One region of the Stenotrophomonas sp. Steno-Z1 genome, then DNA from elsewhere that is predicted to be linked to it. Evidence: predicted binding sites of a transcription regulator. Region 1 holds the regulator's gene; the other holds the start of a gene.
The links. Region 1 encodes FliA, which starts transcription of late flagellar genes. Its sites were predicted from a motif close to TAAAGTTTNNCNNNCNNNGGCCGATAA; they were not measured.

Region 1 (15,386 bases):
CTCGACCCGGGCAGCGCCCTGGGCACACTGGACGGCATCGCCGGCAAGGACCCCGCCTTCGGCCTGGACGCCACCTGGATCCAGCCGCACCAGCGCGCGCACGCCGAATCGATGGGCTACACCGTGGTCGACCCGGCTACGGTGGTGGCCACCCACCTGTCGCACCTGATCCGCGAACACGCCCCCGAGCTGCTCGGCCACGAAGAAGTGCAGCAGTTGCTGGCCAACCTGGCCAAGAGCGCGCCCAAGCTGGTCGAAGACCTCACGCCCAAGTCGCTGCCGCTGTCGGCGGTGGTGCGGGTGCTGCAGAACCTGCTGATCGAGCGCATTCCGATCCGCCAGCTGCGCAAGATCGTCGAGTCGCTGGTCGAGAACGCGCCCAACAGCCAGGACCCCTCGGTGCTGACCGCGGCGGTGCGCAACGCGCTGGGCCGTTTCATCGTGCAGGAGATCGCCGGGATGTCGGCGGAGCTGCCGGTGTTCACCCTCAACCCACAACTGGAACGCGTCTTGCAGGAGTCCACGCAGGGCAACGGCGCCGCGCTGGAACCCGGACTCGCCGAGCGACTGCATCAAAGCCTGGCCGAATGCGTCGGCAAGCAGGAAGCGAAGAACGAGCCGGCGGTCGTGCTGGTACCAGGCCCGGTGCGTGCCGCGCTGGCACGGCTGGTGCGCCACAGCGTCCCCTCGCTGTCGGTGCTGGCCTACAGCGAGGTACCCGAGGACAAACGGTTGAAGCTGGTCGGCACGATCAGCTGACGCCGGAACCCCGACGGTGATGCGCCAGAAAACAGACACACCCCCATTCGATATCAACGCAGCAGGACATAAAGGGAAACCCGGACCGTGCAGACCACCGACAACCAGCGCTTCCCTTCCACCACCCCGCCGCCCCAGTCCCGGTACCACAGCATGAAAATCAAACGCTTCGTCGCCTCCGATATGCGCTCGGCCATGAACCTGGTACGCAAGGAACACGGTCCTGATGCGGTGATCCTGTCCAACCGGCGGATCGAGGAAGGCGTGGAGATCGTGGCCGCGGCGAACTATGACGAAGGCGCCGTGCAGCGTGCCCTGGAAGCGGCCCGCAAGGATGTGGCGCCGGCGCCGGCACCGCGACCGCGCAATGCCGCCGATGCGGTGATCGCCGCGGTGACCCGCCGCAAGCCCGTCGCCGCCGCCGAGCCGGTGGCCGCCACCACCTCCGCCGTGGCCGCGCTGGCCCGCGCCGCGGTCGGCGCGACCGGTCGCACCCTGGATTCGGCCAACGAAATCGTGCCGCCGCGCGGCAGCACCGGCTTTGCCGCCACCCTGGCGCAGGCCGTCGCCCCGTCGCTGCGCGCTGCCGCACTGCCGGAGCAGATCTTCGCCCCGTTCAACGTCGAACAGGCCGCGGCCGCCTCCCCGGCGCCGGTGGAGACGCTGGCCGCGATCGTCGAGGCTGCACCGGTCGCCGCACCGGCACCGGCACCGATCAACCGCGCGCGCTTCATCATCGACCCGCCGCTGGACGACGAACCGCACTTCCAGATGCACGTGCCTGCGGCACAGGTGGCGATGCCGCCGCTGCCGGTGAGCGTCACCGTGCCGGCGATCCCGGCCCCGGCCCCGGCCATGGTCGCCGCACCGGCACCGGTGCAGGCCGCCGTGCCGGCCCCGATGGCATTCGAGCCGCGCCTGGACGCGCCGGCCATGGTCCAGGAACAGGTTGGCAGCGCGCCGGTCGCAACCGCGCCGGTGGCCCTGCCGGCCCCCGCCGAACCGGCCCAGGTCCAGGCCCAGCCGCTGCCCGCCGCCGAGCTGGTGGTGGTGCCGCGCGATGACGAAGAACTGCGCCAGCTGCGCCATGAAGTGGCCGGCATGCGCCAGGTGATCGAACGCGAGATGCACCGCTTCACCGACGAACGCCTGCGCGGCTCGCCGGTGCGTGCCGCCGCCCTGGACCTGATGGACGAATACGGCTTCGACGCCGGCATCAGCCGCGACGTGGCCATGCAGATCCCGCTGGACACCGAAGCTCACCGCGGCCGCGGGCTGATGCTCGGCCTGCTGTCCAAGAAGCTGCCGATCGCCCCGGTCGACCCGCTGGAATCGGGCGGCATCATCGCCCTGGTCGGCCCGACCGGCGCCGGCAAGACCACCACCATCGCCAAGCTGGCCTCGCGCTTCGCCGAGAAGCACGCCGCCCGCGACGTGGCCCTGGTCACCACCGACACCGGCCGCATCGGCGCCCGCGAGCAGCTCTACGGCTTTGGCCGCCAGCTCGGCATCGCGGTGCACGAGGCCAACAGCGGCAGCGACCTCAACCAGCTGCTGGAGCGCCTGCAGGACTACAAGCTGGTGCTGATCGACACCGCCGGGCTGGGCCCGCGCGACCGCGCCCTGGCTGCCCAGCTGCACTGGCTGCGCGCCGCCCAGCAGATCCGCACCCTGCTGGTGCTGCCGGCCAACACCAGCTTTGGCGACATGGACGAAGTGGTCCGCCGCTTCAGCGCCGCCAACCCGCAGGGCGTGGTGCTGAGCAAGCTGGACGAAACCGGCCGCTTCGGTACCGCCCTGTCGGTGGCCGTGGACCACCGCCTGCCGATCACCTGGGTCACCGATGGCCAGGACGTTCCCGAAGACCTGCACCGGGCCAGTGCGGCCAATCTTGTACTTCGCCTTGAAGATTTGCGCCGCGCGGCCGATATGCCCTGCAACCCGGAGTTGAACCATGCCGTCGCGTGAGTATGCCAAGCTGACCAAGACCTTCCCGCTGTCGGCCACCCGCAGCCAGCCGCTGGGCCCTGTGCGCACCATCGCCGTCACCGGCGGCAAGGGCGGCGTGGGCAAGACCAACGTGTCGGCCAACCTGGCCGTGGCGCTCGCCGACATGGGCAAGCGCACGCTGCTGCTGGACGCCGATCTCGGGCTGGCCAACATCGACGTGATCCTGGGCCTGCAGCCCAAGGTGACCCTGGCCGACCTGGTAGCCGGGCGCTGCACCCTGGAAGAAGTGATCCTCGAAGGCCCGGGCGGCGTGCTGGTGGTGCCGGCCGCGTCCGGCCGCCGCCACATGGCCGAGCTGCAGCCGGCCGAGCACGTGGGCCTGGTCAACGTGTTCTCCGAACTGGAGCGTGAGCTGGACTTCATGGTGGTGGACACCGCCGCCGGCATCACCGACGGCGTGCTGACCTTCTGCCAGGCCGCGCAGGACACCGTGGTAGTGGTCTGCGACGAGCCGGCCTCGATCACCGACGCCTACGCGCTGATCAAGGTGCTCTCGCGCGAGCGCGGCGTGGACCGTATCCAGGTGGTGGCCAACATGGTCCGCGACCCCAACGAAGGCCGCGTGCTCTACGAAAAGCTGACCCGGGTCTGCGAGAAGTTCCTCGCTGATGTCTCGCTCAACTACCTGGGCTGCGTGCCGCAGGACGACTGGCTGCGCCTGTCGGTGCAGCGCCAGCAGCCGGTGGTCAAGGCCTACCCGTCCAGCCCGGCCGCGCAGGCGATCACCGAGATCGCCCGCCGCACCGCCCGCTGGCAGGCACCGACCGAGCCGCGAGGCGGGGTCGAATTCTTCCTGGAACGCATCCTCAAGCAACGCGGGGTGACCGCATGAAAGGCGCCGCACAATACAAAGAGGTGCAACGCACGGCCGCCAACGAGTGCATCGCACAGCACTCCGACCTGGTCCGGCGGATCGCCCACCACCTGGCCGCCCGGTTGCCGGCGAGCGTGGAAGTGGATGACCTGATCCAGGCCGGCATGATGGGCCTGATCGAGGCCTCGCGCAGCTACGACGCCGACCAGGGCGCCTCGTTCGAAACCTATGCCTCGATCCGCATCCGCGGCTCGATGATCGACGAGATCCGCCGCGGCGACTGGGTGCCGCGTTCGGTGCACCGCCGCGCCCGCGACGCCGCCTCCACCATCCGCCGCCTGGAGCAGAGCACCGGCCGTGCCGCCAGCGCCACCGAAGTGGCCGCGGCGATGGACATGCCCCTGCCGGACTACCTGCGGCTGATGGAAGACGCCGCGCGCGGCCAGGTGCTGAGCCTGGAGTCGCGGATCGAAGACCAGGGCGAGCTGGATACCGTCGCCCAGGGTGGTCCGACCCCGCAGCAGGTGCTTGAGCGCGGCGAATTCGGCCGCGAGCTGGGCAATGCGATCGGGCTGCTCCCCGAGCGCGAGCAGCTGGTGCTGTCGCTGTACTACGAGCAGGAACTGAATCTGAAGGAGATCGGCGCGGTACTCGGTGTCAGCGAGTCGCGCGTCTGCCAGATCCACGGCCAGGCGGTCCTGCGCCTGCGTGGCCGACTGAAGATCTTCGAGGCGGCCGACGCCGGCCTCGAGAACCATTGATACCGAGGAAAGTGCTTTGAACAAGAACATGCGTATCCTGATCGTCGACGATTTCTCGACCATGCGTCGTATCGTCAAGAACCTGCTGGGCGATCTGGGCTTCACCAATACGGCCGAAGCCGAGGACGGGCATGCCGCGCTGTCTCTGTTGCAGAGCCAGTCGTTCGATTTCGTGGTCACCGACTGGAACATGCCGGTGATGACCGGGATCGACCTGCTCAAGGCGATCCGCGCCGACGCCAAGCTGAAGACGTTGCCGGTGCTGATGGTGACCGCCGAAGCCAAGCGCGAGCAGATCATCGAAGCGGCCCAGTCCGGCGTCAACGGCTACATCATCAAGCCGTTCACCGCCCAGACCCTGGAAGAAAAGCTCGGCAAGATCTTCGAACGCCTGGCGGCGAGCGCCTGATGGAAACCCTCCGCGACAAATCGGCGCTGGTGCAGCGCCTGCAGGATGCCCTGGCCGCGCTGGAAAGCGGCGACGAAGCCGGCTGGCGGCGGGAAATCGACGCGCTGGCCGCGTTGCGTACCCAGCCGATGATGGCCGGGCTGAACCGGCTCGCCCGCGAGTTGGGCCAGGCGTTGGGCGAACTGCCCAGCCTGCCCAGCGAGGCCGGCGAACTGGACGATGCCTGCGCACGCCTGGACCACGTGGTGGCGATGACCGAGCAGGCCACCCACCGCACCCTGGACCTGGCCGAGGAATGCCGCACGCTCACCGAGCAGCTGCGCGCCAATGGCTTGACGGCCGACCAGGACCAGCAGCTGGACCGGATCCGCCACAACCTCACCGAGATCGCGCTCACCCAGAGCTACCAGGACCTGACCGGGCAGATCATCCGCCGCGTGGTGGGCATCGTGCGCCGCGTGCACGAGGGCTTCGGCGCGCTCGGCCTGCCGCCGCAGGACGACAGCGCGCACAAGCGCGACAACGGCCTGGCCGGCCCGGCCGTGAACGGTCTGGATCGCCACCAGGTGTCACAGGTCGACGCTGACGACCTGCTTTCCGATTTGGGGCTGTAACACCATGAGCGCTGTTCCAGACGATATTGCCGCCGATTTCATCCTCGAGGCCCAGGAAATCCTGGATCGCCTCGGCGAACAGCTGGTGTCGCTGGAGCAGTCGCCCCAGGACAGCGACCAGCTCAACGCGGTGTTCCGCGGCTTCCACACCCTCAAGGGCGGTGCCGGGTTCCTCGGCATCCAGGCGATGGTCGAACTGTGCCACGCCGCCGAGGAAACCCTGGGCATGGCGCGGTCGGGCAAGGCGGTGCTGCAGGCCCATCACTTCGATGCGGCCCAGCAATCGCTGGACTACCTGCAGTCGATGCTCGATTCGGTCTCGGCCGGCACCGAGCCCGGCTATGCCCCGCCGGAGCTGATCGCGCAGTTCGACGTCAACGGGCCGGCCACGCCGGCGCCGGTGGCCGCCGCTGCGGCGGCACCGACCAGCGGCGAGTTGATCACCGACGACGAGTTCGAGGCTTTGCTCGACACGTTGCACGGTGGCGCCGCGCCCACCGCCGTGGCGCCGGCGAACAAGGCCAATGACGGCCTGATCGGCGAAGACGAATTCGAGGCCCTGCTGGACCAGCTGCACGGCGGCGCCGCCCCGGGCGCCAAGGCCGTGGCCGCCGCACCGACCCCGCGCGCACCCGCCGCCGCCCCGGCCCTGCCGGCCAAGCCGGCGGCCAACAAGCCGGTGGCCGAAGCCGAGCACACCGTGCGCGTGGACACCAAGCGCCTGGACGCCATCGTCAACCTGATCGGCGAACTGGTGCTCTCGCGCAACCGCCTCAAGACCCTGCGCGCGCGCCTGCACGACGAAGAACTCGACCGCGCCGTGTCCACCCTGGACATCGCCACCGCGCGCCTGCAGTCGGCGGTGATGCGCACCCGCATGCAACCGGTGGGCAAGGTGTTCTCGCGCTTCCCGAAGGTCGCCCGCGACGTCGCCCGCAACCTGAAGAAGGAAGTCGAGCTGGAGCTGGTCGGCGCGGAAACCGAACTGGACCGCAACCTGGTCGAAGCGCTCGCCGACCCGCTGGTGCACCTGGTCCGCAACGCCATCGACCATGGCATCGAGACCCCGGAGCTGCGCGAAGCCCAGGGCAAGCTGCGCAGCGGCCACGTGCGCCTGTCGGCGCAGCAGGAAGGCGACTACGTCAGCATCGAAGTGCAGGATGACGGCGCCGGCATCGATCCGGAACGGCTGCGCCAGAAGGCGCGCGAGAAGGGCCTGATCGATCCCGAAGCCGCTGCCCGCCTGAGCAGCGAGGAATGCCTGCACCTGGTGTTCCTGCCCGGCTTCTCGACCAAGCAGGAAGTGACCGATATTTCCGGCCGTGGCGTCGGCATGGACGTGGTGCAGTCGCGCATCCGCGAACTCAGCGGCCAGATCCAGATCCAATCCGAACTGGGCCGCGGCAGCCGCTTCATGATCCGCGTCCCGCTCACCCTGGCCATCCTGCCCACCCTGCTGGTGCAGGCCGGCGAGGACGTCTACGCCCTGCCACTGGCGCGCGTGATGGAAGTGCTGCACGCGCCCAATACCTCGCTGGGCTGGTTCGACGGCCGCGCCGTGCTGGACCGCAAGTCGCACACCCTGCCGCTGGTGGACCTGCGCCATTGGCTGGCGGTGGAGCCGGCCGCCTCGCCGCTGCTCACCATCGTGGTGCTGCAGGCCGGCGAAGCGCGCTTCGGGCTGGTGGTGGACCAGGTCCGCGGCCGCGAGGAAGTGGTGATCAAGCCACTGCCCAAGGCCCTGCGCGGGCTGCGCGGCTATGCCGGCGCGACCCTGATCGGCGACGGACGGATGTCGCTGATCCTGGACGTGGACGGGCTGCGCACCCCGCACGATTGACCGCCCTGCCCCCTGCAAAAGTGTGACCGCTGCAACACCTGCCGCCGTCGGTGTCTCAAGTCCCATTCACACAAGCCGATAACGGACCCATGGACAGACTCAGCCTCATTGGACTTTTCCTCGCCCTGGCCTCGCTGGTCGGCGGCAGCATCCTCAAGGGGGCCGGCCTGGCGTCGCTGTGGTCGCCGGCGGCATTCGTGATCGTGATCGTGGGCACCATCGCCTCGATCCTGCTGCACACCTCGCCGGCGGTGTTCAAGCACGCCTTCAAGATCGTGCGCTGGGTGATCCTGCCGCCGAGCAGCGACCGCCATGAGCTGATCCGGCAGATCGTCGACTGGAGCAACATCGCCCGTCGCCAGGGCCTGCTGGGCCTGGAAGCGCAGGTGGACGCGCAGAGCGACCCGTTCCTTCGCAAGGGCCTGCAGTTGCTGGTGGACGGCGTCGAGCCGGAAACCATCCGGCACATGATGGAAATCGAACTGAGCAGCCAGGAGCACCAGGACCTGGCCGCGTCCAAGGTGTTCGAGGGCATGGGCATCTACGCCCCGACCCTGGGCATCATCGGCGCCGTGCTCGGCCTGATCGCGGTGATGAAGAACCTCGCCGACCCGAGCAAGCTCGGCCACGGCATCGCCGCCGCCTTCACTGCCACCATCTACGGCATCGCCTCGGCCAACCTGCTGTTCCTGCCGGTGTCGGCCAAGCTCAAGAGCGTGATCCACCACAACAGCCGCGACCGCGAAATGATCATCGAAGGGTTGATCTCCATCGCCCAGGGCGAGAACCCGCGCAACATCGAAACCAACCTGTCCGGATTCCTGCACTGACATGGCCCGCCGCAAGCACCACGAAGAGCATGCCAACCATGAGGCCTGGGCGATCCCCTATGCAGACCTCATGACGCTGCTGCTCGCCTTCTTCGTGGTGATGTACGCCATCTCCTCGCTCAACGAGGGCAAGTACCGGGTCATGGCCGATGCGCTGACCACCGCCTTCGGCGGCGCGCCGCGCACCATCAACCCGGTGCAGGTGGGCAACCAGCAGGTGCAGGGCGGCGGCTGGGACAGCCCGTCGGTGATCAAGGCCGGCAACCGCGTCGGCCCCTCCGCGCCCTCGCCCTCCAACGACCCCACCCTGCTGCCGGCGATGGCCTCGCAGATGCGCATGCCGGTCTCGGTGCGCAACCAGGAACAGCTGCAGCGTGCCGAGCGCCAGCTCAACACCATCGCCGACAAGCTCACCGCCACGCTGGCCCCGCTGATCGAGCGCGGCATGATCACCGTGCGCCGCACCGAGCTGTGGATCGAGGTGGAGATCAACAGCGACATCCTGTTCCCGACCGGCTCGGCCACGCTGGACGTGCACGCGCGCGACACGCTCTCCACGCTGGCCCAGGTCCTGCGCGATGCGCCCAACGGCGTGCGCGTGGAAGGCCACACCGACAACGTCCCGATCGCCACCTCGCTGTTCCCCTCCAACTGGGAACTCTCGGCCGGGCGCGCGGCCAGCGTGGTGCACCTGTTCGCCGACCAGGGCCTGCAGCCGGCGCGGCTGGCCATGGTGGGTTACGGCCAGTTCCGCCCGCGCGAGGACAACGCGACCGCCGAAGGGCGCAACCGCAACCGCCGCGTCATGGTCATCATCCTGGCCGACACCACGCGCGGCGCAGACCCGATCGGGCCGCAGCTCAGCGCGCAGACCGACGCGCCGCCAACCGCCAGGCCGACCACCCCCTCCGTACCCCCCCTCGCCCCGGTGCAGTTGCCACCGGTGCCGGCCGGCAGCCGCGTTGGCGCCGCCGTTCCCCCTGCAATGAAGGAGTGAACCGAATGCGCATCTGGGCAATCGCCAATCAGAAGGGCGGCGTGGGCAAGACCACCACCACCCTGGCCCTGGGCCGTGGCCTGGCCACGCTCGGCCACCGCGTGCTGTTGATCGACCTCGATCCGCACTCTTCGTTGACCCGCGCCTTCGGCGTGCCGCTGGACCCGCCGCCGCAGGGCGTGCTGGAACTGTTCGGCGCACCGCCGGCCGAGCTGGGCACCCTCGGCCATCGCAGCGACATCCCGGGCCTGGACTACGTCTGCGCGCAAGCCGCGCTGGCCACCTTGGAGCGACGCAGCGCCAACCAGCCCGGCCTGGGCCTGGCCCTGCAGAACGCCCTGGCCCGCCACCGTGGGCAACACGATTACATCCTGCTCGATTGCGCGCCCACCCTGGGGCTGCTGATGATCAACGCGCTGGCCGCGGCCGACCGCCTGATCATCCCCACCCAGGCCGAGCCGCTGGCATTGCACGGCCTCGATGGCATGGTCCGGACCGGTGAAATGGTCGAGCGTTCGCGCCGCCGTCCCCTGCCGATGTCGATCCTGCCGACCCTGTTCGATCGCCGCACCCGCGCCGGCAACGAGACGGTCAAGCTGATGCAGGACAAGCACGGCCAGCGCGTGTGGGAAGACGCGATCCCGGTGGACACCCGCATCTGCAACGCGGCCAGCCTGACCGTGCCGCCGCAGTCGGAGGACTACCCCGGTCGCGGCCTGGCCGCGTACCGGCGTGCGCTGGAATGGATCCTGGCCGACGACGCGCTGCAGATGGAGCGCGCGGCATGAACACCACCGGCGTGCTCGACGACTACCTGGAGCAGCTGCTCGGCGATGCTGTGCCCGCCGCGCCCGCTCGGGAGGAACTGTCCGTCGCCCCGGCGGCGGCGGTGGCCGCCCAGGACGGCGCTGAAGCAGCCGGTGTCGCCCTGGCGATCAGTGCCGAATTTGCCGGGTCGGCTGCCGGCGACGTCGAGGCTGCGCCTGCGCCGGACGCGGCCGTTGCGGTCGGCCACGACACCCCGACCTCACCGGGCGCGCCGGCCCATCTGGCGCTGCTCGACGAGCTGATGAACGATCCGGCCCTGGGTCCTCCGGTCGACAGCCTCGCGGCCTCGCACGACACGCCGACCTCGCCCGGCAGCCCCGCCAACCTCGCGCTGCTCGACGAACTGATGAACGACCCCGCGCTGGGCCCGCCGGTCGAGAGCATCGCGACCGCGCACGACACGCCGACGTCGCCCGGCTCCCCGGCCAACCTCGCGCTGCTCGACGAACTGATGAACGACCCCGCGCTGGGCCCGCCGGTCGAGAGCATCGCAACCCCGCACGAAACACCGACCTCGCCCGGCAGCCCCGCCAACCTCGCACTGCTCGACGAACTGATGAACGACCCCGCGCTCGGCCCGCCGGTCGAGAGCGTCGCGACCGCGCACGACACGCCGACGTCGCCCGGCTCCCCGGCCAACCTCGCGCTGCTCGACGAACTGATGAACGACCCCGCGCTCGGCCCACCGGTCGATAACCGCGCGTCCGCTCACGAAACCCCCACCTCGCCCGGTAGAGCCGAGCCACGCTCGGCTGCTCCTGCCGCTGCCGAGGCCGGCCGCCCCAGCTGGGACGATCTGCCTGACGAGGTGCTGCACGACAGCGCACCGCCCAAGGCCGCCGCACCGGCGCCGGCACCGATCTCCCCGGCTCCCGTTGCCCCCGCTCCCGCCCCGCTGCCTGCCGCCCGCCCCATGCCGACGACGATGCCCCTGTCCGCGCCCAGCGCCCGTGCCGCCGCCCCCGCCCCGGCCCACACCCGCCCGGGCAGCTGGCAGGAACTGCAGGCGCAGGCGCAGAACCCGGCCTCCAGCCCGCGCGAGAGCCGCCGTGCCAGCGAACGCACCTCGCGCTGGTTGCGCCTGCGCTGCGGCGCCCAGGCCTATGCGCTGGAACTGCTGAAGGTGCAGGAAGTAGTGCTGCCGGTACCCCTGCTGCCGCTGCGCGGCACCGCCTCGGCGATGCTGGGCATCATGAACCTGCGCGGCCAGGTGGTGCCGGTCATGGACCTGGGCATCCATCTCGGCGCCGGCCCGGCCCAGGACGACGCCAACACCCGCATCGTGGTGCTGGAGGAAGATGGCGAAACCATGGGCCTGCGCGTGTCGGCGGTGGAGGACGTCGCCAACCTCACCGACTCGCAGATCGAACCGCCCGATACCGCGCGCATCTGCCAGATTTCCAACGACCTGTTCCGCGGCGTGGCGCGGGTCACCGCACAGCCGATGATCCTGCTCGATGCGACCCAGCTGTTGAATTGACCGCCACCTGCGGGGCAGCCCCACAGGGCCTGGCTCCACCTCGGCACCCGTTCCCCGGTAGCGCCACGCCATGCGTGGCTGCTCTCCGCCCCGGCGCCAGCATCGCCCGATGGCGCCCGGACGGCTCCGTTGCGCTGCCGCGCCAGCCCCCCCCCAAGGGCTCGCTCTACCGGGCGGTTTCCCCTAACGGTGAAGATCCCTTGGCCCGTCCCCCTAAAGCTTCCCCGCTTTGGGCCGTTATAAACCTCGGAACCGTTTGTCCGGAGCAACGATGAGCACTGTGGCCCTGGGTGGTGATCTCGGTATCGAGACCAGCACCGAGCTGAAAACCCGCCTGGCCCCTTTGGTGGACCAGGCCGGCGAACTGACGCTGGATGCCAGCGAAGTGAGCCGTATCCATACCGCAGCAATGCAGGTCCTGTGCGCATTCGTCGACGCCCGCCGCCAGGCAGGCTACCCGACCGGATTCGACGGTTGCACTGCAACCTTCCGTGATGCCGCGCGATTGCTCGGCGTCACCCAGGCCCTCGGCCTGGACGCAACCCATGACAACCTGAAATCTGTGGAGAACGCTGCATGAGCGCACGTATCTTGGTGGTGGACGATTCGGCGTCGATGCGCCAGATGGTCTCTTTCGCCCTCACCTCGGCCGGCTTTTCCGTCGAAGAAGCCGAGGACGGCGCCGTCGCGCTGGGCCGGGCCAAGGGCCAGCGCTTCAACGCGGTGGTGACCGACGTCAACATGCCCAACATGGACGGCATCTCGCTGATCCGCGAGCTGCGCCAGCTGCCGGACTACAAGTTCACCCCGATGCTGATGCTCACCACCGAATCGGCGGCCGACAAGAAGTCCGAAGGCAAGGCCGCCGGTGCCACCGGCTGGCTGGTCAAGCCGTTCAATCCCGAACAGCTCGTGGCCACCGTGCAGAAAGTCCTGGGCTGAGCCCAGCGCCGCTTCGCCCCTCCCTCCCTTCGCAACCGGACCCCACGCACCATGAGCATGGATCTGCAACGTTTCCACGCCACGTTCTTCGAAGAAAGCCGCGAGGGGCTGGATGCCATGGAGGCTGGCCTGCTGGCGCTCGAATCGGGCCAGCAGGACCCGGAAATCATCAATTCGGTGTTCCGCGCCGCGCACTCCATCAAGGGCGGCGCCGGCACCTTCGGCTTCGATGCGATCGCCGCGCTCACCCACGTGCTGGAGACGCTGCTGGACGAACTGCGCGCCGCCAAGCGCGCCCTGGAAGCCAACGCGGTGGATGCCATGCTGTCCTCGGTGGACGTGCTGCGCGCCCTGCTGCGCGAGGCCGAACACGGCCAGCCCGCCGACCCGCAGGCGGTGGCCGCGATCAAGGCACGGCTGGAAGCGGTGCTGTCCGGCCAGGCCGCTGCCAGCGCCCCGGTCGCCGCCGCCAAGGTCGATGACACCCCGGAAGCGTGGCAGATCGGCTTCGTGCCGTCGCCGTCGCTGTTCATGAGCGGCAACGACCCCCTGCGCATCATCCGCGAGCTGGAACACCTCGGTTCGCTGCAGGTCGCCGCGCGCATGGAGCGCCTGCCCGGCTTCGACCAGCTCGACCCGCTGGAAGCGCACCTGGCGTGGGACCTCGGCCTGGTCGGCAAGGTGCCGCGCAGCAAGATCGAAGACACCTTCGCCTGGGTCGTGGACGACTGCGAGCTGGACATCCGTCCGGCCGCCCCGCCGAGCCTGGCCACCAGCGCCCCGGCTGCCCCCGCAGCAGTGGCGCCTGCTGCCGCTGCTGCCGCACCTGCGGCCGGCGCGCCGGCTGCCGCCGCGCACGAAGCGGAAACCTCCATCCGCGTCGCCGTGGAAAAGGTCGATGCGCTGATCAACCTGGTCGGCGAACTGGTCATCACCCAGGCCATGCTCAAGCAGGTCTCGCATGCCCTCGACCCGGTCCATGCCGAGCAGCTGTTCGCCGGCCTGGACCTGCTCGAACGCAACACCCGCGACCTGCAGGAAGCGGTGATCGGCGTGCGCATGCTGCCGGTGGATGCGGTGTTCCGCCGCTTCCCGCGCCTGGTCCGCGATCTCTCCTCACGGCTCGGCAAGCAGGTCCGCCTGCGCACCATCGGCGAAGGCACCGAGCTGGACAAGGGCCTGATCGAAAAGATCGCCGACCCGCTGGTCCACCTGGTCCGCAACTCGATCGACCACGGCCTGGAAATGCCCGACATCCGTCGCGATGCCGGCAAGGACGAGACCGGCACCATCACCCTGGCGGCCTCGCACCAAGGCGGCCACATCGTGATCGAAGTCAGCGACGACGGCCGCGGCCTGAACCGCGACAAGATCCTGTCCAAGGCGCTCGAACGTGGCTTGAGCGTGCCCGACAACCCCACCGACGCGCAGGTCTGGGACCTGATCTTCCAGCCCGGCTTCTCCACCGCCGATGCGGTCACCGACCTGTCCGGGCGTGGCGTGGGCATGGACGTGGTCCGCCGCAACATCCAGGCGCTGGGCGGCGAAGTGCAGCTGGAGAGCAAGGCCGGCAACGGCACCCGCGTGCTGATCCGCCTGCCGCTCACCCTGGCCATCCTCGACGGCATGACCGTGGCCGTGGCCGGCGAAACGGTGATCCTGCCGCTGGCCTACGTGCTCGAAGCACTGCAGCCGCAGCCGGAAGACGTGCGCACCATGGCCGGCGAAGGCCGCGTCCTGCGCGTGCGTGGCGAGTACCTGCCGATCCTCTCGCTGAGCGAGTACTACGGGTTTGGCGGGCGCACCAAGGACGATTCGCTGGTGGTGGTGGTCGAAGGCGATGGCCAGAAGATCGCACTGGAAGTGGACGAACTGGTCGGCCAGCAGCAGGTCGTGGTCAAGAACATCGAGAACAACTACCGCCGCATCAGCGGTGTGTCCGGCGCCACCATCCTCGGCGATGGCCGGGTCTCGCTGATCGTGGACATCGGCGGGCTGGTGCGGTCGCTGCGGGTGCCGCAGGCGGCGTGATCTTTCGCATTCGCGAAAGATCCCCACGGTTTGCGCTGCAAACCGCGGGCCCCGGCTCACCCGCACCCAACACCCCCCGCCTGTCGGCGCGCCCCCGCTACTAGCGGGGGCTCCTCGTGTTTGGGTTCCGTGCCTTGCGTGGGCCGGCTCTTCGCGGTCTTTCGTGCGCCGACACGCCGGGTGGTTGCGGCGCTGCGTGCTGCCGCCTCGCCTTCGGCAGACCCGGGCCTGCGATCAACGGCGCGGCGCTGCGCTGCGCGTGCGGGGTCCGCGCCTTTTTTGAAACTGTGACTTCGAACTTGGCCGATACGCGGGCGTACTGACCCGTCTCTCGGGCGACGCACGCGGGAGCCTTGCCATTGCTTGCTCTTGCAACCAATGCGGTGTGCCCTGCGCTGCGTCGTTTTCAAAAAAAATGTGACATCGAGCACTCAAGTTGCGACGGGGCAGCGCCGTTATCCCGGGAGAGCGATGACGCCATCGTCACGTGTCCCGCGCCCCACCCCGCCTTCGTTACGACCTCTCGCCCAGCACCCCACGGCTGTGCGCCCCCGCCCTGCCCGGAGTTCACACCATGAAGTGGTTCCATGATCTGCCCATCGCCCGCAAGCTGGCGGTGGGGTTCACCCTCACCACGCTGATGACCGTCGTCCTGGGCGTGTTCGCCCTGGTCCGCCTCAACGGCGCCAATGCCGAACTGGCCGCGATGGCCGGCAACAACATTCCCACGCTGCAGCACCTGGGTGAGGCACGCGCGGTGCTGGGTGAGTTCCGCACTTACGAACTGGCCCAGGTCAGCATGCTCGACCAGCCCGACAAGGTCGCCGACTACAACAAGCGCATGGACGACTCGGCAAAGGTTGTCCGCGACGAACTGGCGGCCTACGCCGCGCTGCCGGCCAATGACCGCGAGCGTGCGCTGTACGCCAAGGTCGCCGCCGACACCGATGCCTACTTCCTGGCCAACACCGACCTGCGCGCCGCCGTGGCCGCCGGCGATGCGGCCGGTGCCCGCGATATCTCCGACAACAAGTCGCGTCCGGCGCGCCGCCAGTTGTTCGAAGACCTCAA
Region 2 (15,386 bases), on a different contig from region 1:
CGAAGAGAACGAAGGCAACCTGGTGCAGAGCCCCAAGTCGATGCTCGGCTACAACCTGCACCCGCGCGCGCGCCAGACCATCACCGGCATCGCCACGCACATCCTCGAACACATCCGCCTGACCGCCTCGCGCCAGCTCGACCAGCCGGTGCGCACGGCCACGCTGGGCCGCCCGGTGCAGTTCCGCAGTTCGATCGGCGCGGCCGGCAACGACCAGGCGCTGGAGATCCTGCACACCGCCGCGATCGCAGCCGGCTTCGACGACGTGGATTTCCTGGAAGAGCCGGCGGCCGCGGCCATGCATTACCACGCCGAAAGCGCGCAGGAGCACGAGGCGATCGTGGTGGACATCGGCGGCGGCACCACCGACATCGCGCATGCGCGCGTCGGCGGCACGCAGGCACCGAAGATCCACCGCGCCTGGGGCATCGCGCGCGGCGGTACCGATATCGACCTGGCCCTGAGCCTGGGCGCGTACATGCCGCTGTTCGGCCGTGGCGTCAGCCGCATTCCCGCCCACCACTACGTGGAGGCGGCGATGGTGCAGGACATGACCCGCCAGCGCGATTTCCGCCAGCACAACTACCGCGACGCCGAAGCGCCGTGGGGCAAGCGGATGCAGGCACTGCAGGACACCGGCAACACGGCGCGCCTGTACCGCGAAGTGGAACGTTGCAAGATCGGGCTGAGCAGCGAGACCCGCCACGACAGCGCGCTGGATTTCATCGAGCGCGGGATGGCGGTGCAGGTGGACCGTTCGCGGCTGGAAGCGGCCGCCGGCAACTACCTGGGCGAGCTGGCCACGCTGCTGGAGCAGGTCCGCGCCGATATCGGCCACGATCCGGCCGCGGTGTTCCTGACCGGCGGCATGTCGCGCGCCGGCTACCTGCAGGAGGCGGTGGCCGCGGCGTTCCCGGGGGCGACGCTGGTGCGCGGCAACCCGTCCTTCGGCGTCGTGCATGGGTTGGCGTGGGCCGCGGCTGGTTGAGGCGTCGTCGGCGGCGGCCGGCACGGTAAGGCTGCGGGTGCGGCGCCGCATGGGGCGGAGGGGTTGTTTTGCGCGCCCCTGCCCCCACATAGTGGATCTGGCCACCGGCTGAAACCCAGGCGGCACAAGGGCTTCCGCCCGGCCCGGGCAGCGTATTAACAAAACGTTACGCCGGAAGCGCTATCATCTTTCGGCTTCAGTGCGCAATGCGCATGTCATCCGGGCCTCGTACAGGCCACCGTCCTTCTCGATGCTGCCGCCTTCGGATTCGTCCCGGGCGCTGGGATCGCTTTTACGCTGTGATCCGGCTCGTTCCCAGCGCGCAGTGCCCCCGAGCCGCCAAGAGAGATTCGATTGGGCGAACGCCTGGTTGTACCAGCCCCAGTTGCCGCTGCCGAACCCGACCCCATCGACTGCCGCCGTTGTGACGCAGTCTGTTGCCGGATGTCCGTCACCGTCATGCCCAGCGACAGCGTCCCCGGCTACCTCCTCGATACCGACGAGGCCGGCCGCACCGTCATGGCCCGCAACGATGAAGGCTGGTGCGCGGCCATCGACCCCTATCACCTGCGCTGCACCATCTATTCGCAGCGTCCCGCCATCTGCCGCCAGTTTGACATGGGCGGCGATGACTGCCGCCTCGTGCGGCAGGACTACCGTCGACAACAGCACGATCTGTCGACGATTTTATCCACGTTTTAACCATGACAGGAGCATCCATGGCCCGTACGCCAAAGACCTCCCCCAAGGCAGGCAACACCGTTCGCGTTGACCGTAAGCAGGGTTCCAGCACGGCCGTCAACAGCGCCAGCATCGCAGCCGACCTGGCCGCGTTCCGCAAGAGTGGTGGCAAGATCGAAGTGCTGGGCAACACCCTGGCACTGAAGAAAGCCGGCTGATGACCTGCAGCCGTCCGCACCGGCCTCGCGCCGGTGCGGTGGCCGCACTCAGCGCGCGCCCAGCCCCACCCGCACGTTGCCCGAGTGCGCGTTGATCGTGATGTCCCCATCGCCCCCACCCAGTTTCGCCTCCAGGCTGCGGCCCGGCCCATAGCGCGGCCGCTCGACCGTGCCGGCATCGGACTGGATGTCGCCACTGAAGGTCTTCACGCTCAGCTGCGCCGACACCGAGCGCGGCAACTGCAGCCCGATCGACCCGCTTACCGTCTGCAGCGTCACCTTCCCGCCCGGCGCCAATCCCGCGGCCGCCACGTTCAGGCTGCCCGAGACCGCTTCAGCGCCCAGCCGCTGCACCCGCCCCGCGTCCAGTTTGATGCTGCCCGACACGGTCTCGGCCGCCACCTCGCCCGAGCCGCCCGTTGCCTGCACCGAACCGCTCACCGCGCGCAGGTCCAGGCGCGGCGTCTGCACCTGCGAGCGGATGCTGCCGCTCACCGTGGTCAACGCGGTCTCGCCGCTGCGCCCGGTCGCGGCGATATCGCCGCTCACCGCGTTGGCCTGCAGCCGCCGCACGTTCACCTCGGCCACGTCGATATCCGCGCTCACCGTGCCCAGCTGCACCTCCACCGCACGCGGCACCCGCAGCTCCAGCGTCGCCCCGCCGTTGTTGCCGTTGCGCGGATACACCACTTCCCAGCGCACCCGGTTGGTACTGCGGTCCTGCTTGAGCGTCAGGCCGTCGGCCATCGAACCACTCAACGCCACCTCGTTGCGGTCCCAGCCGCGCACGCTGACCTTGCCGGCGATGTTGCTCAACTCGACGCGGCCCCCCGCGCCCAGCGGCGCGCGCTCGTCCACGCGGGTGGCGGCCTGCGCCGCCAACGGCAGCAGCAGGCCCAGGGCGGCGATCAGACGCAATGATGTGTGCATGGTGTCACTCCTCTTTCAGGATGGCAGGCCAGCGGCGGCCATCACCGCCTGCTGGGTAAGTTCAAGGCGCAGCGCATAGGTGCGCTGCAACTGCGAAAGCAATACGCGCGAACGCGGGTTCTCGGCGATCGCCGCGCGGATGTGGTCGGCGCTGCTGTCCAGCTCATGCAACGCCGGCTGCCAGTCGCCGCCCACCTGCGTCGGCGGCAGCGCCGCCATCGCCTGCTGGTATTCGGCGGCCATCGCCTCGGCCTGGCGCTGGACCAGCGTCGGCGGGGGCGTCCGTGGCGCCGGCATCGGCACCACCATCAGCACCCCCAGCGCCGCCGCCAGACCCAGCCCCACGCGAAGCGGCCAGCGCCGGCGCGGTGCGCGCGTCGCCCGCGGCCGCTGCACGTCGGCGGACGGCCGCGGCATCGGCGGCAACTGCGTGGCGATGGCCTGCCAGACCCGCGCCGGTGGCACCCGCTCGGCAGGCAGCGCCCGCAGCCGCGCCTGCAGCGCGGCATGCTCCGGATCGTGGGGTGTGGTGTCGTCGTAGTCGTTCATGCGGTTTCTCCCAAGCGTGCGCGCAACAAACCGCGCGCACGGTGCAACTGAGCCTTCGAGCTGCCCACGGCCATCTGCAACTGCGTGGCGATTTCCTGGTGTTTCCAGCCTTCGATGTCGTGCAGCACCAGCACGGCACGGGCGCGCGGCGGCAGGGTGTCCAGCGCGCGCTCCAGGTCCAGTGTGGTGCCCGCGCACCGCTCCACCGACGCCAGCGCGGCCACGCTGTCCCAGCCCTCCTCACCGGCGTCGCAGGCCTGCCAGGCGGCGTTGGCGCGCAGTTCCATCAGCGCCGCATTCACGCCCAGCCGGTGCAGCCAGGTGCCCAGGCTGCTGTCGAAGCGAAAGCCCGGCAGCGCCTTCCAGGCCTGCAGGAATGCTTCCTGCAACGCATCCTCGGCGCGTGCCGCCTGGCCGCCGCAGAGTCGCCACAACACGGCATACACGCGCGGCGAATGACGCCGGTAGATGCGCTCGTAGGCCAGCGTGTCACCGCCGACCGCCGCGCGGACCAGGGCATGGTCATCGATGGCATCGGCCTCGGTCGGGACGCAGGGAGCGGGCATGGAGGCGTTGAGCATATCCGTTGGATGCAGGCACCGGCGAAAAGGTTTAAAGCAGGCCGCACGGGCGTTTCGGCGAGGCCTTTAAACCCTGCTGCCGCCGGCCGCATCCAAGCTGACATCCCCCCGCCGGCGTTAGCCAAGGACCCCACCATGCCCACCAGTTGCCTCGCCTTGCTGCTGGCCATGGCCACCAGTTGCACCCTGCCCGGAAGCCCGCTGACCCTGCGCGTCACCCTTGCGCCGCAGGCGGATCTCTGCGTGCGGTTCACCGGACATGCGCCGCGCTGCGTATCGGCCCTGATCGCGCGCCTGGAGGCGCACCCGTAGCCCTGACCGGATTGACCAGCCCTTGCAGCCAGCGCATTAAGATAGACGTTTATCGCAGTATCGCTGCAAGGATCCGCGCTTCGCATGAAAGACCACCTGCCCACCTGGACCCACGAATGGCTGCACTACGGCGTGCCTGCCCTGCAGATCGTGCTCACCCTGCTCGCGGCGTGGCTGCTGCGCCTGATCGCACGACGGCTGATCCGCCGCATCGGCGAGCACTACACGCTGCCGCCGGAAATGGTCATGGGCGCGCGCCGGGTCTTCAGCTTCGTGGTGTATTTCACCGTACTGCTGGTGGTGCTCAACATCGTCGGGGTCTCGGCCACCGTGCTGTGGACGGCATTCACCGGATTTGCGGCCGTGGGTGCGGTGGCCTTCTTCGCCGCCTGGAGCGTGCTCTCCAATATTTTCTGCACCTTGTTGATCTTCACCACGCGCCCGTTCCGCCTGCACGACTACATCGAACTGCTGGAAAACGGCGAGAAGCCGGGGCTGAAGGGGCGGGTGATCGACGTCAACCTGATCTACACCACCCTGCAGGAAACCGACGGCAACCACGAAGGCACCGTGCTGCAGATTCCCAACAACATGTTCTTCCAGCGCACCGTGCGCCGCTGGCGCGATCCGGCGCAGGCCCCGGGCGGGATCCAGGGCGACGGCTGAGCGCGCGTCGCCGGTGCGACCGGCATGGCCGCAGTGGCCGATGATCGCGACCTAGCGCAGCTGGCTGTCCTTGCTGCCACGCCGGTTGTAGGCGGCGCCGCCCTGCTGTGCGGCGTCGTCCGCTTCCTGGCAGCGCACGCACAGGCGCACACCGGGCACGGCCTTGCGCCGCGCCTCGGGAATCGGGGCATCGCAGTGTTCGCAATGGGTCAATCCGGGGCCCTCCCGGAGGTGCGCGCGGGCGCGCTGGATGGCCTCGTCCACGGTCGCATCGATCTGGTCCTGGACCGCGCCGTCGCCTGCCCAACCTGTCGCCATGATGTGTCTCCCATGCCGGTGTCAGACCCCCAGCATAGACCCGGCCACGCAGGCGCGGCCGACGTGCACCTGAACAGGGCGCACGCCGCGTGAATGCTTCAGCCGGCGCTTACCAGACCAGGTCGTCGGGCACCTGGAACTGCGCGTAGTAGGCGTCATCCTCGGCGTTGCCGGTGCTCGGCTCCACAGCGGGCTGCGCGTTGTCCAGCACGATCGCGCTGGCATCCCGTTCGCGCACCTTGTCCGCCGCCGCGCGCGGCAGCAGCTCGAACCCCTCGCCGAAGCGCGCGATCACCAGCGCACCGGAGGCCAACTGGCGCCGCAGCACCGCATTCACCAGCATCGTGCGGATCAGCGTGCCGTCGTTGAAGCGATACTCGCTCTCGCCTTCGCGCTTGACCTTGTTGGTCTCGATGATCTGCCGCACCTGCGCCTGCAGTTCCTGCGCGCGCGCCTTTTCCTTGCGCTCGGCCTCCAGCGCACGGTCGCGTTCAGCCTTCTCGGCACGCAGCCGCTCGGTCTCGCGCTGGCTTTCGCTGGGCGCCACCGGGGCCTTGCCGTGACGGGCCTTCACCTGTTCACGCGCGGCCTGGGACACCTGGGACTTCTTGACCAGCCCAGCCTTGAGCAGCTGCTCCTGCAGCGGATTCGCCTTCGCCATTGCCTTGCATCTGTTGTTGCGGGATTGCGGGGGCCATCATACTGGTCCGCCCGCCCGGCCCCAACCGTCGCCCATGGCAGCCCTGAAGTACCTCGCCGGCTACCCCGAGGCCCTGCAACAGCAGGTCCGCGACCTGATCGCGGGCGACCGCCTCGGCCCCTGGCTGCAGCGCCGCTACGCCGACCTCCACACCGTGCGCAACGACCGACAACTGTACGACTACACCCAGGGCCTCAAAGAGCGCTACCTGCGCCAATCGGCCCCGCTGTCCAAGGTGATCTACGACAGCAGGCTGCAGGTCCTCAAACACGCGCTGGGCACCCACACCACGGTGTCGCGAGTCCAGGGCAGCAAGCTCAAGGCCAGCCGCGAAATCCGCATCGCCACCGTCTTCCGCGACGCGCCCGCCCCCTTCCTCAAAATGATCGTCGTGCACGAACTGGCCCACCTCAAGGAATCGGACCACAACAAGGCCTTCTACCAGCTCTGCACCCACATGGAAGCGGACTACCACCAGCTCGAATTCGACCTGCGCCTCTACCTCACCCACCTGGACGGCAGCACCGACTGACGCAGGCGCCCCGCGCATCCGCCCCGGCGTTTCCAAGGTCCACCGCCCCGCGTTTCCAATGGCCACCGGCCCGCTGTCAGGGCCTGGCGTGGGTGCGTTCATCGCGCGTCGCACCCACGCACCCACAGCCCGCATCCGACCTGCGCCTCTTCCCCACCCACCTGAGGCCAGCGCCCACTGACGCAGGCGCCATGCACATCCGCCCCGGCGCTTCCAAGTGTGACCGCCCCGCGTTTCCAATGGCCACCGGCCCACTGTCAGGGCCTGGCGTGGGTGGGTTAACCGCGCGTCCCACCCACGCACCAACACCTCGCATCCGACCTGCACCTCTTCCCCACCCACCTGGGGCCAGCGCCCACTGACGCAGGCGCCATGCACATCCGCCCCGTCGTTTCCAAGGTCCACCGCCCCGCGTTTCCAATGGCCACCGGCCCACTGTCAGGGCCTGGCGTGGGTGGGTTGGCGGGACCGTTTTGCGCCATGGATGGCGCAAAAAGAGCTTACATGGACGTACTTGCAGCGTGTCCCGCCAACCCACCCACGCCAGGCCAGCCCGCCACCCACCGCCCCCAAGGCTGTAGCTGTAGCTGTAGCTGTAGCTGTAGCTGTAGCTGTAGCTGTAGCTGTAGCTGTAGCTGTAGCTGTAGCTGTGTGGCTCTGGCTCTGGCTCTGGCTCTGGCTCAGGCTCTGGCTCCAATCCCCCACCTTCAGCCCATCACCTCCCCCCACCCAGTACACTCCCCGCCCGCACCCCGCTTTCCGCAGCCCACCCGATGACCGACCCGATCCGCCTCGACAAACGCCTCACCAGCCTCATCGGCTGCTCCCGTGGCGACGCCCAACGCTACATCGAAGGCGGCTGGGTCACCGTGGACGGCAACGTCGTCGAACAACCGCAGACGCTCGTCACCGACGAAACCATCGTCCTGCGCGAAAACGCCGAAGCCACCCGCGCCGAAACGGTCAGCATGCTCCTGCACAAACCGGCCGGCATGCGCGCCGACGAACTCTGCGCCCTCGTCACCCCGGACAGCCGCAGCGAACTGGACGCCACCGGCGTCACCCTCCTCCAGCGCCATTTCCACGCCCTCCAACTGGTCATGCCACTGGCCGACGAAGACAGCGGCCTGGTCGTGGTCAGCCAGGACGGCCGCATCGTCTCCCACCTCAAGGACCGTGGCGCCACCCTCGAACAGGAATACCTCGTCGAAGTCAGCGGCGAACTGGCGCCCTACGGCATGAAGCGCCTCGCCCACGGCCTCAGCTTCCGCAACTGGCCCCTGCCACCGTGCAAGGTCAGCTGGCAGAACGAAACCCGCCTGCGCTTCGCCATCAAACCGGTCCAGCCCGGCCAGCTGCGCGACATGTGCCGCCAGGTCGGCCTGGACGTCATCAGCGTCCGCCGCCTGCGCATCGGCCGCGTCGCCATGGGCAAACTTGCGCCGGGCCAGTGGCGCTATCTCGCCCCCGACGAGCGCTTCTGAGCCGCCCAGCGCGCCTGCACTCGCCGTGCAGGCCGTACCCGCTTAGCATCGCCGTATGACCACCCACACACCGCTCTGGCGCCGGCTCCTGCGCTGGCTGGCAATCGCACTGACCCTGCTCGTGCTGCTCGCCCTCAGCGGCCTGCTGCTGGCCGACCACCTCACCCCCCGTGCCCTCGGCCCACGCAGCAGCGTCCTCGCCCCGGGGCCCGAGCAGACCGCCATCGACCGCGAACTCGTGCGCCTGCAGGCCGAACACCCCGGCCAGACCGGCGTCGCCTTCCTCGCCGATGGCCTGGACGCATACGCCGCCCGCGCCGTCATCACCCGCCATGCCGGGCGCAGCCTGGACCTGCAGTACTACATCTGGCACGACGACCTCATCGGCCACCTCATGGCCCAGGAGCTGTACCAGGCCGCCGAACGTGGCGTACGCGTGCGCATCCTGCTCGATGACATGAATGCCCAGGACAAGGATGCCCTGATGATGGCGCTCGACGAGCATCCCAACATCGAGATCCGCCTCTACAACCCGTTCCGCAACCGCAACGGCCTGTGGCGCCTGGTGGAGATGGTGCAGCGCTTCTTCAGCGTCAACCATCGCATGCACAACAAGGCGTGGATCGCCGATGGCCGCGTCGCCATCGTCGGCGGCCGCAACATCGGCGAGGAATACTTCAGCGCCCGCCCGGACGTGAACTTCCGCGACCTCGACCTGCTGGTCGCCGGCACGGCCGTGGCCCAGGCCAACACCATCTTCGACGAGTACTGGAACAGCGACACCGCCGTGCCGATCTCGGCACTGGCGTTCTACACCCCGGCACAGCTGCGCCTGCTGGTGCGCGAGTCCGCGCACGAAGCCCGGCTGGACGCCGCCCAACCCTATCTGCGCCGGGTCGCGCAATCGGAGTCGGCGCGTTCGTACTACCGCGACACGGTCGACCTGCACTGGTCGGCCAACGTGGAGATCGCGTCCGACCCGCCGATGAAGCACCGCCGCGACGACCAGGCCGACTGGCTGGTCACCCGCCTGGTGCGCGAACTGCAGGCCACCCGGCACAAGGCATTGCTGATCTCCCCCTACTTCGTGCCCGGCGAGGAAGGCACCGCCGGCATGGCCGCGATGGTCCAGCGCGGCGCCACGGTGGCGGTGGTGACCAACTCCCTGGCCGCCAACGACGTGGCCGCCGTGCATGGCGGCTACATGCACTACCGCGCGCCGTTGCTGCGCAGCGGCGTGCACCTGTACGAACTGAAGGCCCACGGCCACACCGATGGCGGCGGCCTGTTCGGCAGCAGCGGCGCCAGCCTGCACACCAAAGCCTTCATGATCGATGATCGACGCGGCTTCGTCGGCTCGTTCAACCTCGACCCGCGCTCGGCCTATCTCAACACCGAGATGGGCGTCCTGTTCGACGACCCCTGGCTGGCCGCGCAACTGCGCAGCGAGTACCTGCGCCTGGCCGACCCCGGGCAAAGTTACTGGGTCACCCTGGACAGCCGGGGCCAGGTGCGCTGGCTGGACCGCGACGCGCAGCCGCCGGTGCTGCTCGACCGCGAGCCGGACGCCTCCTTCTGGTTGCGCGCCAGTGCCCGCGCGATCAGCTGGCTGCCCCTGGAATCGCAGTTGTAACCCCACCGTAGCGTCGTGCCACGCCATGCGTGGCCTCCATCAACCCTCGACCCGCTCGTCGGCGTCCAGGGTTTCCACTCCCCGCCCATGCAGGCGCCGCCAGATCCAGTGCAGCGCGTGCGCCGGCGTGGCGTGCTGCTGCTCCAGGATCGCCAGTGCCTGGGCCTGGCCGATCCGACCATGCCGGCACAGCAGGCTGGCCGCCGCCGCCGCGCGCGCAAAGCGCAGACTGGCCGACAACCCCGCCTGGGCGTTGTCGCCCTCGCGCAGCAATGCCTCGTGCACCGCCGGCGGCAGCTCCCACGCCGCCGCGATCCGGCTGGCCACCGGCAACGTCCAGGCGTCCAGCAGGTGCGCGGCCAGCGCGCGCGACGGCGCCGCGTCACCCTGCGCGGCGCAGACATCCAGCAGGTGGCGCATCACCAGCGCCGCCCCCAGGCCCTGGGTCAGCCCCAGCCACTGCGCGGCAAACGCATCGTCATGGGTGACCAGCCGCGCATGGTCGGCCGCCGCGCGCGAGGCCAGCAGCGCGTGTTCCCAGATCACCGTGCCGAACTGCGGGAAAGCCACGCACTGCACCTGCATCACCGGCTGCACCAGCACCGCGCTGATTATCTGGCGGATGCCGTCGGTGCCGACCAGGGTTACCGCCCGCTGCAGGCTGTCCACCGGCTTGGCCTGCAGGCGATACACCGGGCTGTTGGCGATCCGCAGCAGGTTGCCGGTCAGCACCGGATCCTGGCCGATGATCGCCGCCATGGCACGCGCCGAGGCGTCGCTGTCGTTGACCGTCTGGATCAGCTGCGGCAACAGCTGCGGTCGCCGTGGCAGGTGCCGCGCCGACCAGTCGCGCTGCTCCAGCGCAGCCACCACCGCAGCCTGCAGCGCCGCCTCATCGGCGCACCCGCCGGCATCGGCCACGCCGCTGCGCGAGACCAGCGCCAGCGCATGCAGGCCCGATTGCAGGATGTCGCCCGCGGCGACCTCGACCTCGGTCGCCGCGGCCGCAGGCGCGATCCCGCGCGCGCCGGTCCCCGTCGCGGCCACGGCCCCGCCGCGGCCACGCCGGCGGGCGATGCCCACCCCCAGCGCGGCCGCCGCCAACAGTCCTGTCGCCATCACGATCACGGCCATCGTCATCAACGCCACCGTCCTGGCCGGCACCGTATTTGTCTTGTCGCCCCTGCACCCACGTCGTCCGTCCTGGCATTGCTGGTACTGCGCACCGTTGCCACGGCATCGGCGCCATCTTCAGCAACTTTAATGCCGCCTTCCCGCGGGTCCGTGGCAGGACGCCCGGCAGGGTCGTTCCGGATGCTGACAACGCCCTCCGGCGGAATGCACTAGAATGGCGCCGCGCGACCCGTCACCCGATCAGACGAAGTCGCTTTTTTTGTTTTGCAACCCACCTTTTGCTGGTTCGTTCGCCGCTGTTCGCCACCGTTCGCACCATCGGAGCCACCATGTTATTTGAAACCCTCGAATCTTCCGGTCACGAACAAGTGGTGTTCTGCCACAACCGCGATGCCGGCCTGAGGGCGATCATCGCCATCCACAACACCACCCTCGGCCCGGCCTTGGGCGGCGTGCGCATGCGCCCCTACGCCAGCACCGACGATGCGCTGGCCGATGCGCTGCGACTGAGCCGCACCATGACCTACAAGAACGCGCTGGCCGGGCTGAACGTGGGCGGTGGCAAGGCGGTGATCATCGGTGACCCGCGCCAGGACAAGAGCGAAGTGCTGTTCCGCGCGTTCGGGCGGTATGTGGATTCGCTCGGCGGACGCTACATCACCGCCGAAGACGTCGGCACCGACGTCAACGACATGGAGAACATCTACCTGGAGAGCGAGTACGTCACCGGCGTGCACCAGGTCCATGGCGGCTCCGGCGATCCCGCCCCGTTCACCGCCTATGGCGCACTGCAGGCGCTGATGGCCTCCATGCAGCACAAGCTCGGCCACGAGGAAGTGGGCAAGGCCAGCATCGCGGTGCAGGGCCTGGGCCATATCGGCATGGAGCTGGTGAAGCTGCTGCGCGACCGGGGCGCCAAGCTGTTCGTCACCGACCTGGACAGTACGCGGGTCGAGCGCGCCGTCACCGAGTACGGCGCCGAGGCGGTCAAGCCGGACGATATCTACGATGTCAGCGCCGACGTGTTCGCGCCCTGCGCGCTGGAAGGGGCGATCAACCCGCAGACCCTGCCGCGGTTGAAGTGCAAGATCGTCTGCGGCACCGCCAACAACCAGTTGTCGAGCCTGGAGGTGGGCGATGAGCTGCACGCCCGCGGCATCCTGTATGCACCCGACTATGCGGTCAACGCCGGGGGCGTGATGAACGTATCGCTGGAGATCGACGGTTACAACCGTGAGCGCGCCATGCGCCTGATCCGCAGCATCTACCACAACCTCGGCAGGATCTTCGCGCTGTCCGAGCGCGAGGGCATCGCGCCGCAGCGCGCGGCCGACCAGATCGCCGAGACCCGGATCCAGTCGATCGGCAAGTTGAAGATGCCGCTGGGCCGCGCCACCCCGCGACTGGGAACCCTGCGCGGCAGCTGATCGCCGCCGGGCACGGCAATGAAAAAGGGCGCGAGGTGATCGCGCCCTTTTTCGTTCTCAACCCATGCCTCCGAGCCCGTGGGCACGGCGCCGATCCGGCCCCGCGCCCGCCAAGGCTCAGAATGCGGCCGAGTAGCGCAAGGCGACCTGGCTGAGGTCACCGCGCGGGCCGAAGCGCTGGTCGTAGCCGAAGGCCACGCGGCTGTTGCGGGTCAGCCACGATTCCACCGACAGCCCGAACAGACCGCCAGAGCGCGCCGGTTGCAGGCCGGCCAGCGGTGCCCAGGCGTCGACGCCGACGAAGCTGGCGTCCTGGGCAAGGCCGGTGCTGGACAGCCGTTGCTGCCATTCGGCGTAACCGCGCAGCGACCAACTGCCCCACTGCCGCTCGGCACGCACGCCCGCCAGGGCCTGGCTGCGCGTGCTCAGGTTGCCTTCGGTACGCAGGCCGAAGCCGAGGCCGCCCTGTTCGGTGAAGCGGTCGTTGTCCACCCGCGCGTAATCCGCACCGAGGTACGGGGTGAGCGAGGATCGAGCGTCGCCGAAGCGGTAGCCGGTTTCCACGCTGGCCGCACTGAAGCTGCCGCCGTAGCGCGCATTGACCCCGTACTGACCGGCACCCAGCAGCAGCTGGCGATCGATCTCACGATGGAACAGGCCGGCGCCCACCTGGCCCAGGGCATAGGCACGGCCCGCGTTCCAGCCGGCGTACAGCTGCGCCTGCGACTGGCGGTCACGGCCGCGGTCGCTGCCCCAGTCGCGGTTGTTGTGGGTGCGGGTTTCGCCGAAGGCGAAGCCCAGCACGCCGTTGCTGCCGAAGGCCGCGTCCTGGCCCATCATCCAGCCGCGTGTCTCGGCGCCGCTGGCCGAGAAGCTGCCCTGCCCGACGTCGCCGAGCTGGCTCTGCCAGGCACCACGCAGACGCGGTACGCCCTGCACCTGGCCAAAGCGTTCGGACAGCGCACGCCGGTTGAGGTCGATGCTGTCGAAGGTGGCGGCGGTGGCCAGCGCATGCGCCTTGCCGGACAAACTGTCCAGGCTGTCCTGCAGCGCCTGGTTGCCCTGGACGCGCTGCAGTTCGCCTGCACCGTCGGCGAAGCCGCTGCCCGCCAAGCCGCCGCGATCGAGCACCTCGAACGCAGACTCCACGCGTGCCGCGGAGGCCAACGCAGCGCTGCCAAACCCGGCGTTGACGCTGGCCGACACCACGTTGATCTGGTCGGTGGTCAAGGTGACCGCGGTGCTGGTCTGCTGCAGCGACATCTGCAGCAGCGTGGCCTGGGTGAGGCTGTGGGTGACCCCGGCGAACTGCCCGCTGATCTGGCCGGCCTGCAGCACCGTCTGGGTCCGCCCCGCCGCCGGCACGTAGCCGGCGAGGATGCTGCTGACGTGCACGTTGCCCGCCAGCGCCGCGGTGCCGGTGACATTGAGCGGGCTGCCGCCCAGCGCGATCATCAGCTGCGCACCGGCGCGCTGGGTGTAATTGCCGTCGATGGTGGCGGTGGTATTGGCGTCGCGCAGGATCACGCTGCCGCCGTTGTCGACGTTGCCCTTGACCCGCCCGTCGCCGGACAGGAACTGCAGCGCGGACGCGTTCGGGCCGTTGGCGTTGGCCACCACGGTCACGTTGGAGGTCAGCGAGCCGCCGCTACGCAGCGCGATGGTGCCCTGCTCGATGCGGGTCTCGCCGGTGTAGGTGTTGGTGCCGGACAGGCCGAGCGCGCCGACGCCCTGCTTGATCAGGCCGCCGCTACCGCTGATGTTGTTGCTCCACACCGAGTTGAGCGAGGTCTGGTTGACGTTGACGGTGGTGTTGCCCCAGTCGAACCGGGCCGGGCCGTTGATCGCCTTGGCGATGTTGAGCAGGCCGTAGCCGAAGGTGCTGTCCACGCCGGCCGGGCCAAGATCGGTGGCGGTGCCGAGCAGGGTCTGGCGCACCAGGTCGTTGCTGAAGTACGGGTACTTCTGCCACACCAGCGCGGCAGCGCCGGAGACCAGCGGCGCGGCGAAGGAGGTGCCGTAGTTCCACAGGTACTTCGGCGTGCCGCTGGTGTAGGCCGGGTCCACGTAGACCGCCGCACCGGGCGCGGCCAGGCAGTAACGCGCGGCCACGCCGCACGCGTTGGCGTAGGTGGCCAGCTTGCTCGGGTCGGTCGAATCCACCGCGGTGACGCTCAACCAGCCACGTTCCAGATCGGCCGCCGGCAGCGTGCCGTTCGGGCCGGCCTGGCTCGGCAGTGCAGCCATGCTGGACGGGTTGGGCTTGCTCTCGTTGCCGGTGGCGAACACCACCAGCCCGCCGTTGCTCAGGATGAAGGGACGGTATTCCTGCGCGATCGGCGCGGTCGCCGCCGTGTTGGTCCAGTACAGGCCGCCCCAGGAGTTGTTCATCACCTTAACGCCCTGGCTGATAAGGTCCTGGTGGACCCCGGCCAGACCCAGCGCGCCGTTGACTTCATTGCCGTTGCCGCTGCCGTCGTCGGTCGGCCGGGTGTCGGCGATGATGCGTGCGGACACGATCTGCGCCCCCGGCGCGATGCCGCCCGGCCAGGAACCCACCGCCTTGCCGGCGGCCAGTTCGGCCACCGCGGTGCCATGGCCGACCACGTCGTCCACGTTGAGGTTGTTGGTGCGCGCATCCACGTAGCTGTAATTGGCCAGCACCCGGCCGGCCAGCGCCGGATGGTTGCGCATCACGCCCGAGTCGACCACGCCGATGCGCACGCCGGTGCCATCCAGCCCGGCCGTGCGCGCCGCGCCCGCCTGGGTGATGGTGAGATGCGCGTCGAATGCCGGCTCGGCCGGCTTGGGCGGCGTCGGGGTGGTCGGGGGAGGCGTCGTTGGCGGCGTCGTCGGTGGCGGATCGACCCGCACGTTGTTGCCACCGCCACCACCGCCGCAGGCGCCCAGCGCCGCAGCCAATGCAGTGACCAGAAGAGTCCGCCCCACTACTGCCTTGTTCATCCTTGCATCCCCATTGACGTATGAAATCTCCCGCCCGGTCGGTCCTCCTGGACCTGACCGGCGGCAAGTGCCATGCCTGCGTAGCTGGCCGGTGCAGCGCAGTGTGCCGGGAAAAGCCCGTGTCGCCAATGGCACGCCGTCCCACTAATGGGAACGGCCAAGGCGGCGGCGCTCCCCATCGACACCGGTGGAAAACCGCGACCCCCTATACTGGGCCACCCCACGCAGTCTGCCGGGACGCGCATTGGGCCTCGAGGCCCGCGCGCCCA

Region 2: a site for FliA is predicted at 10,829-10,855, ahead of AC06FD_RS02005 (HDOD domain-containing protein). Genes of this name have one in related genera too.

What each region holds. Positions count from the first base shown of each region.
Region 1 is NZ_JBWJPB010000007.1:24,347-39,732, forward strand. It holds gene flhA (flagellar biosynthesis protein FlhA) at 1-759, shown strand, start outside; gene flhF (flagellar biosynthesis protein FlhF) at 913-2,727, shown strand; gene AC06FD_RS16155 (MinD/ParA family ATP-binding protein) at 2,714-3,601, shown strand; gene AC06FD_RS16160 (RNA polymerase sigma factor FliA) at 3,598-4,344, shown strand; gene cheY (chemotaxis response regulator CheY) at 4,361-4,753, shown strand; gene AC06FD_RS16170 (protein phosphatase CheZ) at 4,753-5,367, shown strand; gene AC06FD_RS16175 (chemotaxis protein CheA) at 5,372-7,207, shown strand; gene AC06FD_RS16180 (flagellar motor protein) at 7,297-8,037, shown strand; gene motD (flagellar motor protein MotD) at 8,039-9,034, shown strand; gene AC06FD_RS16190 (ParA family protein) at 9,040-9,822, shown strand; gene AC06FD_RS16195 (chemotaxis protein CheW) at 10,209-11,342, shown strand; gene AC06FD_RS16200 (STAS domain-containing protein) at 11,614-11,922, shown strand; gene AC06FD_RS16205 (response regulator) at 11,919-12,284, shown strand; gene AC06FD_RS16210 (chemotaxis protein CheA) at 12,336-14,315, shown strand; gene AC06FD_RS16215 (methyl-accepting chemotaxis protein) at 14,890-15,386, shown strand, end outside.
Region 2 is NZ_JBWJPB010000001.1:486,337-501,722, reverse strand. It holds gene AC06FD_RS02070 (Hsp70 family protein) at 1-988, shown strand, start outside; gene AC06FD_RS02065 (YkgJ family cysteine cluster protein) at 1,397-1,690, shown strand; gene AC06FD_RS02060 (hypothetical protein) at 1,708-1,887, shown strand; gene AC06FD_RS02055 (DUF4097 family beta strand repeat-containing protein) at 1,936-2,817, opposite strand; gene AC06FD_RS02050 (hypothetical protein) at 2,833-3,366, opposite strand; gene AC06FD_RS02045 (RNA polymerase sigma factor) at 3,363-3,947, opposite strand; gene AC06FD_RS02040 (hypothetical protein) at 4,083-4,259, shown strand; gene AC06FD_RS02035 (mechanosensitive ion channel family protein) at 4,344-4,925, shown strand; gene AC06FD_RS02030 (DksA/TraR family C4-type zinc finger protein) at 4,977-5,243, opposite strand; gene AC06FD_RS02025 (DUF2058 domain-containing protein) at 5,353-5,904, opposite strand; gene AC06FD_RS02020 (YgjP-like metallopeptidase domain-containing protein) at 5,978-6,475, shown strand; gene AC06FD_RS02015 (rRNA pseudouridine synthase) at 7,249-7,959, shown strand; gene AC06FD_RS02010 (phospholipase D family protein) at 8,015-9,592, shown strand; gene AC06FD_RS02005 (HDOD domain-containing protein) at 9,632-10,711, opposite strand; gene AC06FD_RS02000 (Glu/Leu/Phe/Val dehydrogenase dimerization domain-containing protein) at 11,056-12,153, shown strand; gene AC06FD_RS01995 (S8 family serine peptidase) at 12,271-15,117, opposite strand.